4 regions of the Klebsiella sp. M041 genome follow, and region 3 is predicted to be linked to each of the others. Evidence: predicted binding sites of a transcription regulator. Region 3 holds the regulator's gene; each other region holds the start of a gene.

Region 1 (2,204 bases), on a different contig from region 3:
CGGGGATTTCTTTTGCAGGATCAGGCCAAGCATGGCAATAAAAGCAATAAGAATAGATGCCTGACCAAGTAAATCCTTAACGATAAACGCAACGAAGCTATTCATAATCAGCCACCTTCAGATGACGTTCTTTTAAGAATGCGACGATTTTGGTTTCAATTTCCTCTTTATCCGTAAGTTTATTGAGCACCACGACGCGTTTAATTTCCTCTTCAGTGGCATCGGCGGTTAAGATGTCGGCAAAGGTTTTTTGCGTCAAAATCATATCCGATTTAAAGGCTCCGGCTTCGGATACGGTGGTGTGTTCAATATGAGCGGGAATTTCCAGCTTTTTTAAAACTGCCTTCGCCGTCATTTCAATGGCAAAGCTTGAACCGAGGCCGCAGCCACATACGCATAAAATTTTCAGCATGGAGGGTCTCCTCAAATAATATTGAGTTGCTTGGCAAGTTTATAATGATGTCCTTCAGTATCGACCAGACGTTTTTTCATACTGACTAAATCAATCGGAATAGGTTTATTACTGGAATTAATTATTATGGCTTTATTTTTCATACCTGACTGAATACAGCGAACCACCTCACTGGCCATAATGGTGCCCTGATAAATCTCTTCACAGGTCGGTTCACCGCTGCGTAAGCCATAGCCGACAATCGTTTTACGGATACGGACGCCAATTTGCGGTTCCAGCTGTTTGATCATGGTATCAATCGCTCCCTGAAAGCCGGGAGAGTACTCTTTGGTGTAGCCTTCTGAGCAGAGGATAACGACGCTGTTCTGCATGCTCAGCTTCCGGGTAATCCGTTCCGCAAGCATGGCCAGCGGCATCTGCGCCTCCGGGATCAGGGCAATATCCGCATTGCATTTAATGGCGGACTGTAACGTTAGTTCTCCACAATAACCTCCTAATATCTCAACCATAAAAACCCGCCCCGGCAGCGCTCTTCCGGTATTTCTTAAACGGGAGACTTCTTTAATAATCTGCTCGCAGGCCGTGGAAAAACCAATCGTATAATCACTGCCATACACATCATTATCGATAGTCATTCCCACGCCAAAGCAATTAATATCAAATTCACTTAGGGTATTGAGAAACTGCAGGCTGCCATCCCCCCCGGCCATAATAAGCACATCAATACGCAACGATTTAAGTTTTTTAGCAATCATTTCATATTCGCTGCGCTGCAGTTTGCGACTGGTGCGTCCGGAGGTAATGATCGGCACAGCGGTAATAGAGAAATCAACCAGATCGCGCCACGCGATATCCTGATGATTTTTCTCCAGCAGGCCAGGAATACCGCCATTAAACAGGGTGATCTCGGCATCAGCCTGCCTGGCAATCTGGAATATAAAATTATTCATTCCCGAAACATCCCCGCCGCTAATAACGATGCCAATTTTCATGACGCTTCCTCGCTCATTTGCCTGACGACATTTTTCCCTGACTGCAAGACTTCTATTTGCAATGGAGATCACATAATGCGTATTAAATTAGGTCCGTGAATAGTTGACAGGAGTGATATCACGCTTATTTTTGTGATAAACATCTCATTAAAAGAGAGTGATCTTCATCGCTTTCTGGTTTTAATATCTTTATATTTCATAGCGTTAAAACATCGAGATATTCAGCATTGAAGATGTTTCATTTGCGGTAATAATGGGGATTTAAGAAAAGAACGGAAACGTGAGTACTGCCACATTTTTTTCGCGGCGGTGGGAAATAGTGGCTGTTTTTTGCCAAAGCGGAAACAAAAAAAGCGCCCTGAGGCGCTCTTTCGACAGTAACGTTACGCTTATTTGTTCAGTTCCGCAGTCATATGCACGCGGTTGCCGGTAAACGCTTCGGTAATTTTGTAAGACGAAGCGCCTGCTGCCTGGGCCTGTGCGGCGATTTTCGCTTCCGCGCCGTCCATCGTTGTCGCGGTAGCGGTGACGGTTTCAGCAGCGAAGGAAGCAAAAGAGGCGGCCATAGCGATTACTGCGACAAAAGTTTTGATGCTTTTCATGAGATAAACCCTTTCATTTAGTTGTTTAGATAAGGCGTTGTGCCTTGATGTGTTAAATAGTAGCCCGCACATCACCAAACAAAAAGCGGAAGGATTTGCTGTCATTGTTCAAATTTACTGATCAACTTTTAACCCGCATTCAAACGCTGCGGGTGGGTGTAGATCGTCGCCCTGCCCGGCTTGCAAAAGCCCACCAGC
Region 2 (2,204 bases), on a different contig from region 3:
TCCGCAATGCGCTGCCCCCAGATCCCGGCGGCATTGACCACTACCCCGGCGTACAGAGCGCGGGTCTGGTGAAGCTGACGATCGTATACCTGGACGCCACAGACGCGGTCGCCCTGGCGCAGCAGGCCTGTCACTTCGCAGCCGGTGAGGATCTGCGCGCCGTGTTCGCGGGCGTCGAGCATATTGGCCGCGGTGAGGCGAAACGGGTCAATGGTGCCATCCGGGACCTGCACCGCCCCCAGCAGCGTCGGGTTGACGGCGGGCTCGCGGCGCAGCGCCTCCTGCGCAGAAAGCGGCGTGGCCTCTATGCCAGCCTGCTGGCAGGCGGCGATAAAGGTCTGCTGCCAGGCCAGATCGTCTTCAGGCAGGGTAATGAACAGACCGCCGGCCGGTTCGATACAGTGACGGGCGATGCGGCGCAGGATGCGGTTCTCATTGATGCATTCGCGGGCGGATTCGTTGTCGGTCACCGCATAGCGGGCGCCGCTGTGCAACAGCCCATGATTACGGCCGGTGGCCCCGGTGGCGATATCATGGCGCTCAATGAGCACTGTGCGTAATCCGCGTCGGGCGCAGTCGCGGGCGATGCCGGCGCCGGTTGCTCCGCCGCCGATGATGATGACCTCGCTATCAAGACGTCCCGTCATCTTCAGCTCCTCTGCTTTCGTTTACCGCCATTTAGCCACAATCAATAAGGTTATTGTTTGATTTCGAGCATATTCGCGCGTTATTTGAGCGCATTATGTGATTTTGTGCTCACATTGGAACCTTTTGTCATATTTCTGTAACAAATTGTGCGATGTTTCACAGTATCAGCTCTACGTATTGCCTACCATCGCGGCCAGATTCGAAGTTGGTGATTAATCTGGGATTGTTGTCGTGACGTCAGTAAAAAACAGCAAGGGCCACGGAGGCTGATATGTTAAGTATTTTTAAACCCGCCGCGCATAAAGCGCGTTTGCCAGCCGCGGAGATCGACCCGCTCTATCGTCGGTTACGCTGGCAGATTTTTATCGGCATCTTCTTTGGTTATGCCGCTTACTATCTGGTTCGTAAGAACTTTGCCCTGGCGATGCCCTATCTTATCGAGCAAGGTTTCTCCCGCGGCGATCTCGGTTTCGCCCTTTCCGGCATCTCCATTGCCTACGGATTTTCGAAATTCATCATGGGATCGGTCTCTGACCGTTCGAATCCGCGCATTTTCCTGCCGGCGGGGCTGATCCTCGCCGCGCTGGTGATGCTGGTGATGGGCTTCGTACCGTGGGCCACCTCGAGCATCATGATCATGTTCGTGCTGCTGTTCCTCTGCGGCTGGTTCCAGGGGATGGGCTGGCCGCCGTGCGGCCGTACCATGGTCCACTGGTGGTCGCAGAAAGAGCGCGGCGGAATTGTTTCAGTGTGGAACTGCGCGCATAACGTCGGCGGGGGGATTCCGCCGCTGCTGTTCCTGTTGGGTATGGCCTGGTTTAACGACTGGCATGCGGCGCTCTATATGCCGGCTTTCGGCGCTATTCTGCTGGCGATTTTCGCCTTCGCGATGATGCGCGATACGCCGCAATCCTGCGGCCTGCCGCCGATCGAAGAGTATAAAAACGACTACCCGGACGATTACAGCGAAGAGCATGAACAAGAGCTGACGGCGAAGCAGATCTTTATGCAGTACATTCTGCCGAACAAGCTGCTGTGGTACATCGCGGTCGCCAACGTCTTCGTTTATCTGCTGCGCTACGGCATTCTCGACTGGTCGCCGACCTACCTGAAAGAGGTGAAGCACTTCGCGCTGGATAAATCCTCCTGGGCCTACTTCCTGTACGAGTACGCGGGGATCCCGGGCACCCTGCTGTGCGGCTGGATGTCGGATAAAGTGTTTAAAGGCAACCGCGGCGCCACCGGCGTGTTCTTTATGACCCTGGTGACCATCGCCACCGTCGTGTACTGGCTGAACCCGCCGGGTAACCCGGGCGTCGATATGGCCTGTATGATTATTATCGGCTTCCTGATCTACGGCCCGGTGATGCTGATTGGTCTGCATGCGCTGGAGCTGGCGCCGAAGAAAGCCGCCGGCACCGCCGCAGGCTTCACCGGCCTGTTCGGTTACCTCGGCGGTTCCGTGGCCGCGAGCGCCATCGTCGGCTACACCGTCGATTTCTTCGGTTGGGACGGCGGCTTTATGGTGATGATCGGCGGCAGCGTGCTGGCGGTTG
Region 3 (2,204 bases):
GGGTGATTAAATCGACCACCTTCTGCTGGCGGATGAGCAGCGGCGGCAGGGCGGTCGAGGGATCGGTATGCTGGGTCAACAGGCTATATTTGGCTTCGCAATAATTGGCCAGTTCCCGGTAGAGCAGACTGAGCGACTCCCGCAGCGGCTGTTCGCGCCACAGCCAGAACCAGAACCAGTTAAACACGCCGTACCATAGCGTGCCGAAGGCGTAGATCAACAGCGGCTCCCAGACGGGCATATTGCCCGCCAGGCTCAGGGTAAAGATGGCGGCGATCAGCGACGCGGGCAGCAGGCGCGCGTGCAGCGAACTGATTTCCGCGGTGACGCCGAGCAATAGCGCCAGGCCGCTGAGAATAAGCGGCAAAGGTATGGTCTGGGCGAGCAGCAGCTGCACCACCAGGCTGCATCCGGCAAACAGACAGCCGCCGATAATCAGACGCTTAAAAAAGCGCTTATGCGGAGTGTCGAGACCGGCGATGTTGCAGCAGGCGGGAACTAAGGAAAACAGGAGCCCCTGCTGGAGATGGCCGAGCAGAAGACCGATGGCCACAGGCAGACACAGCACCAGCGTTTGCCGCAGTGCATAGTTGACTTCCGGGTGGTAAATCAGCCTGCGCCACATGAGGGAAAAACAAAAACGGCGTACTGCAGGAGCAATACGCCGCTTAGCAACTTAACGGGTGCCGTAGACGACGATAGTTTTACCGTGGGCGGAAATCAGGTTCTGATCTTCCAGCATTTTCAAAATACGGCCAACGGTTTCACGAGAGCAGCCGACGATCTGACCAATTTCCTGACGGGTAATTTTAATTTGCATACCGTCCGGGTGGGTCATGGCATCGGGTTGCTTCGCCAGGTTCAGCAGCGTCTGGGCGATACGGCCCGTCACGTCGAGGAAGGCGAGGTTGCCCACTTTCTCAGACGTCACCTGCAGACGGCGAGCCATTTGCGAAGAGAGACGCATCAGAATGTCCGGGTTCACCTGGATCAGCTGACGGAATTTCTTATAAGAGATCTCGGCCACTTCACATGCGGTTTTCGCCCGTACCCAGGCGCTACGCTCCTGACCCTCTTCAAACAGGCCTAATTCACCGATGAAATCGCCCTGGTTGAGGTAGGAGAGGATCATCTCTTTACCTTCTTCATCCTTGATGAGTACAGCCACGGAGCCTTTAACGATGTAGTACAGCGTTTCTGCTTTCTCACCCTGGTGGATCAGCGTGCTCTTTGATGGGTACTTATGAATGTGGCAATGAGACAAGAACCATTCAAGGGTAGGGTCTGTTTGCGGTTTGCCAAGCACCATGCGCGGTTATCCTCTGTTATAAGCTATCTCCGGGCGCCGACACTACACGGCGTCCGGGCATGCAATCGTATTGTTTCCCTATACCTGGGAAGCTGGCTGATGATTTTTCGACAGCCTGTAATGTGAACTCCTCTGCATACATGCAGTACATCAATGTATTACTGTAGCATCCAGACTGTTTTAGCATAGCTTTCGCCGCATGTCTCCTGGTGTCTCGCTTCAGCATGACGCAGGTCGCCTTCCGTTGCGAGAATTGTTATGTGCGCGTAATCTGACAGGAATATTGCGATACTGGAGTTAAATTTTATGCAAGCGCGTGTGAAATGGGTTGAAGGGTTAACCTTTATCGGGGAGTCCGCGTCAGGACACCAGATTCTGATGGATGGCAACTCCGGAGATAAGGCGCCCAGCCCGATGGAGATGGTGCTGATGGCGGCGGGCGGTTGCAGTGCGATCGATGTGGTCTCCATTTTGCAAAAAGGTCGTCACGACGTGACCAACTGCGAAGTGAAGCTGACCTCTGAGCGTCGGGAAGAGGCGCCGCGCCTGTTCACGCATATTAATCTGCACTTTATCGTCACCGGTAAGGCGCTGAAAGATGCCGCAGTCTCCCGCGCGGTGGATCTGTCGGCAGAGAAATACTGCTCGGTGGCGCTGATGCTGGAAAAAGCGGTGAAGATCACCCACTCCTATGAAGTGATCGAGGCGTAGTCTTCGCCTGCTGATGTGAATGATCTCAACCCCGGCCTGGCCGGGGTTTTTTCTGTTAGCCGATCTTTCGGCCTTCCATCAGACGCTCGACCAGCGGCGCCATAATAAGCTCCATCGCCAGCCCCATTTTACCGCCCGGCACCACCAGGGTGTTCATGTGCGAAATAAACGAGCCCTGTAGCAT
Region 4 (2,204 bases), on a different contig from region 3:
CCGTCCAGGTAGTCTTTAACCAGACGTACCGGGCTGGACAGTTTGTCTTTCAGGTAATTAACAACCGGCAGCAGAGAGAATTCTTCGTTGTACTCGCCTTCGGTCGGACGACCCAGGTGAGAAGTAACCATGACTTTCGCGCCCTGCTTCAGCGCCAGTTCAATGGTCGGCAGAGATGCACGGATACGTGCGTCGCTGGTTACTTTCCCGTCTTTAACTGGTACGTTCAGATCCGCACGGATAAAAACGCGTTTACCAGCCAGATCCAGATCGGTCATCTTAATTACAGACATGGTGAATCCTCTCGTTGATTCATAAAGTTTTGTCGACGTTTACGCGTCGAACCTGAAACCAATAGCCGCCATCGCTAACGTCGTGTCGAGCATTCGGTTAGCAAAGCCCCATTCGTTATCGCACCAGACCAGCGTTTTGATCAGATGCGCGCCACTGACCCGGGTTTGCGTGCCATCGACGATGGCGCTGTGCGGATCGTGGTTAAAATCTGTTGAGACCAACGGTAATTCCGTATAGTCAACTATACCATGAAATGCACCTTGTGCTGCTTTTTGCAGCAACTGGTTGACTTCACATGCTTTTACCGGTTTTTTGACCGTCACGCTCAGGTCAATTGCCGTCACGTTTATCGTCGGCACCCGCACGGCAATCGCTTCAAAACGGTCATTAAACTGCGGGAAAATACGGGTGATCCCTGCCGCCAGTTTGGTATCCACCGGAATGATCGACTGGCTGGCCGCTCGGGTACGCCGGAGATCCGGATGGTAGGCGTCAATCACCTGCTGGTCATGCATCGCCGAGTGAATGGTGGTGACGGTGCCGGACTCGATGCCATAGGCATCATCTAACAGTTTAATGATCGGAATAATGCAGTTGGTGGTGCAGGAGGCGTTGGAGACAATGCGATGCTCGGCGCGGAGTTCATCCTGATTGACGCCGTACACCACCGTCGCGTCGAGGTCGTTGCCGCCGGGATGGGAGAAGAGCACTTTCTTCGCCCCAGCCTGCAGGTGCGCCTCACCGTGTTCACGGCTCCCGTAAACGCCGGTGCAGTCGAGCACCACGTCTACCGCCAGCTCGCGCCAGGGCAGCGCCGCAATGGTCGGCTCGTGCAGCAGACGGATGGCATCATCGCCAACAAACAGCTGCTCGCGCTCCTGACGAACATCCCAGGCGAAACGGCCATGGCTGGTGTCATATTTCAACAAATGCGCGATGCCCGCAGCATCCGCCAGCTCATTGATAGCCACCACGGTGATTTCCGCACGGCGCCCGGATTCATATAGCGCACGAACCACGTTGCGTCCAATACGACCGAAGCCATTAATCGCGATGCGAATGGTCATAGATCTCCTGCAAGGCTGTCCCTGTTATGAGGTGGCTGACAGAGTAATCCAGCTACGCTCTGAGGGAAACCTTACCAGCTGCAAACTGCGACTGATTGATTAATTGTCGAACATTTAAACGACTGAAACGCTTCAGCTAGAATAAGCCAAACGAGGAATAAAAGGAATGTTTGTCCAGCGCAATAAACCAGCTATATGACTCACATCACATTTTCGCTGGAATAATTTACAACCGTATTACATGGTTCAGGAATAGCGGATACAAAAAGCCGGGTGGCGAGGTAAAAGCAAAACGGTAACCCATGGGTTACCGTTTTTGGCGTTTGCACCCTTTCCTGTGGGAGAGGGTTGGGGGGCGGGCATCAGCCCGCACCGTAACCGCAATTACAGCAGCGCTTTCGCTTTAGCGACCACGTTGTCGACGGTGAAGCCGAACTCTTCGAACAGCTGCTCAGCCGGCGCAGACTCACCGAAGGTGGTCATGCCAACGATCGCCCCGTTCAGGCCAACGTATTTGAACCAGTAATCAGCAATACCCGCTTCCACGGCAACGCGCGCGGTCACGGCTTTCGGCAGTACGGATTCACGGTAGGCCGCATCCTGCTTGTCGAACGCGTCGGTGGACGGCATGGAGACCACGCGCGCCTTCACGCCTTCGGCGGTCAGTTTGTCCCACGCGGCCACCGCCAGCTCCACTTCGGAACCGGTGGCGATGAAGATCAGCTCCGGCTGGCCGGCGCAATCTTTCAGCACGTAACCGCCGCGGGCCACGTTCGCCAGCTGCTCTTCGGTACGCTCCTGCTGCGCCAGGTTCTGACGGGAGAGGATCAGCGCGGTCGGACC

The links. Region 3 encodes CRP, which controls carbon source genes, mostly activating them, when cyclic AMP is high. Its sites were predicted from a motif close to ATGTGANNNNNNTCACAT; they were not measured.
Region 1: AC6CWS_RS20715 (6-phosphofructokinase) is a predicted target of CRP. The motif match lies at 1,535-1,552, and genes of this name have one in related genera.
Region 2: glpT (glycerol-3-phosphate transporter) is a predicted target of CRP. The motif match lies at 743-760, and genes of this name have one in related genera.
Region 4: epd (erythrose-4-phosphate dehydrogenase) is a predicted target of CRP. The motif match lies at 1,555-1,572, and genes of this name have one in related genera.

The regions. Positions count from the first base shown of each region.
Region 1 covers NZ_JCAXWU010000017.1:68,930-71,133, forward strand. Annotated here, with positions in the region: gene AC6CWS_RS20705 (PTS sugar transporter subunit IIC) at 1-105, opposite strand, end outside; gene AC6CWS_RS20710 (PTS sugar transporter subunit IIB) at 98-412, opposite strand; gene AC6CWS_RS20715 (6-phosphofructokinase) at 424-1,404, opposite strand; gene AC6CWS_RS20720 (YdgH/BhsA/McbA-like domain containing protein) at 1,794-2,006, opposite strand; gene fdhD (formate dehydrogenase accessory sulfurtransferase FdhD) at 2,135-2,204, opposite strand, start outside.
Region 2 covers NZ_JCAXWU010000001.1:269,995-272,198, forward strand. Annotated here, with positions in the region: gene glpA (anaerobic glycerol-3-phosphate dehydrogenase subunit A) at 1-647, opposite strand, end outside; gene glpT (glycerol-3-phosphate transporter) at 920-2,204, shown strand, end outside.
Region 3 covers NZ_JCAXWU010000016.1:14,367-16,570, reverse strand. Annotated here, with positions in the region: gene AC6CWS_RS20015 (YccS/YhfK family putative transporter) at 1-625, opposite strand, end outside; gene crp (cAMP-activated global transcriptional regulator CRP) at 677-1,309, opposite strand; gene AC6CWS_RS20005 (OsmC family protein) at 1,616-2,020, shown strand; gene AC6CWS_RS20000 (phosphoribulokinase) at 2,076-2,204, opposite strand, start outside.
Region 4 covers NZ_JCAXWU010000012.1:65,414-67,617, forward strand. Annotated here, with positions in the region: gene pgk (phosphoglycerate kinase) at 1-293, opposite strand, end outside; gene epd (erythrose-4-phosphate dehydrogenase) at 333-1,361, opposite strand; gene tkt (transketolase) at 1,746-2,204, opposite strand, start outside.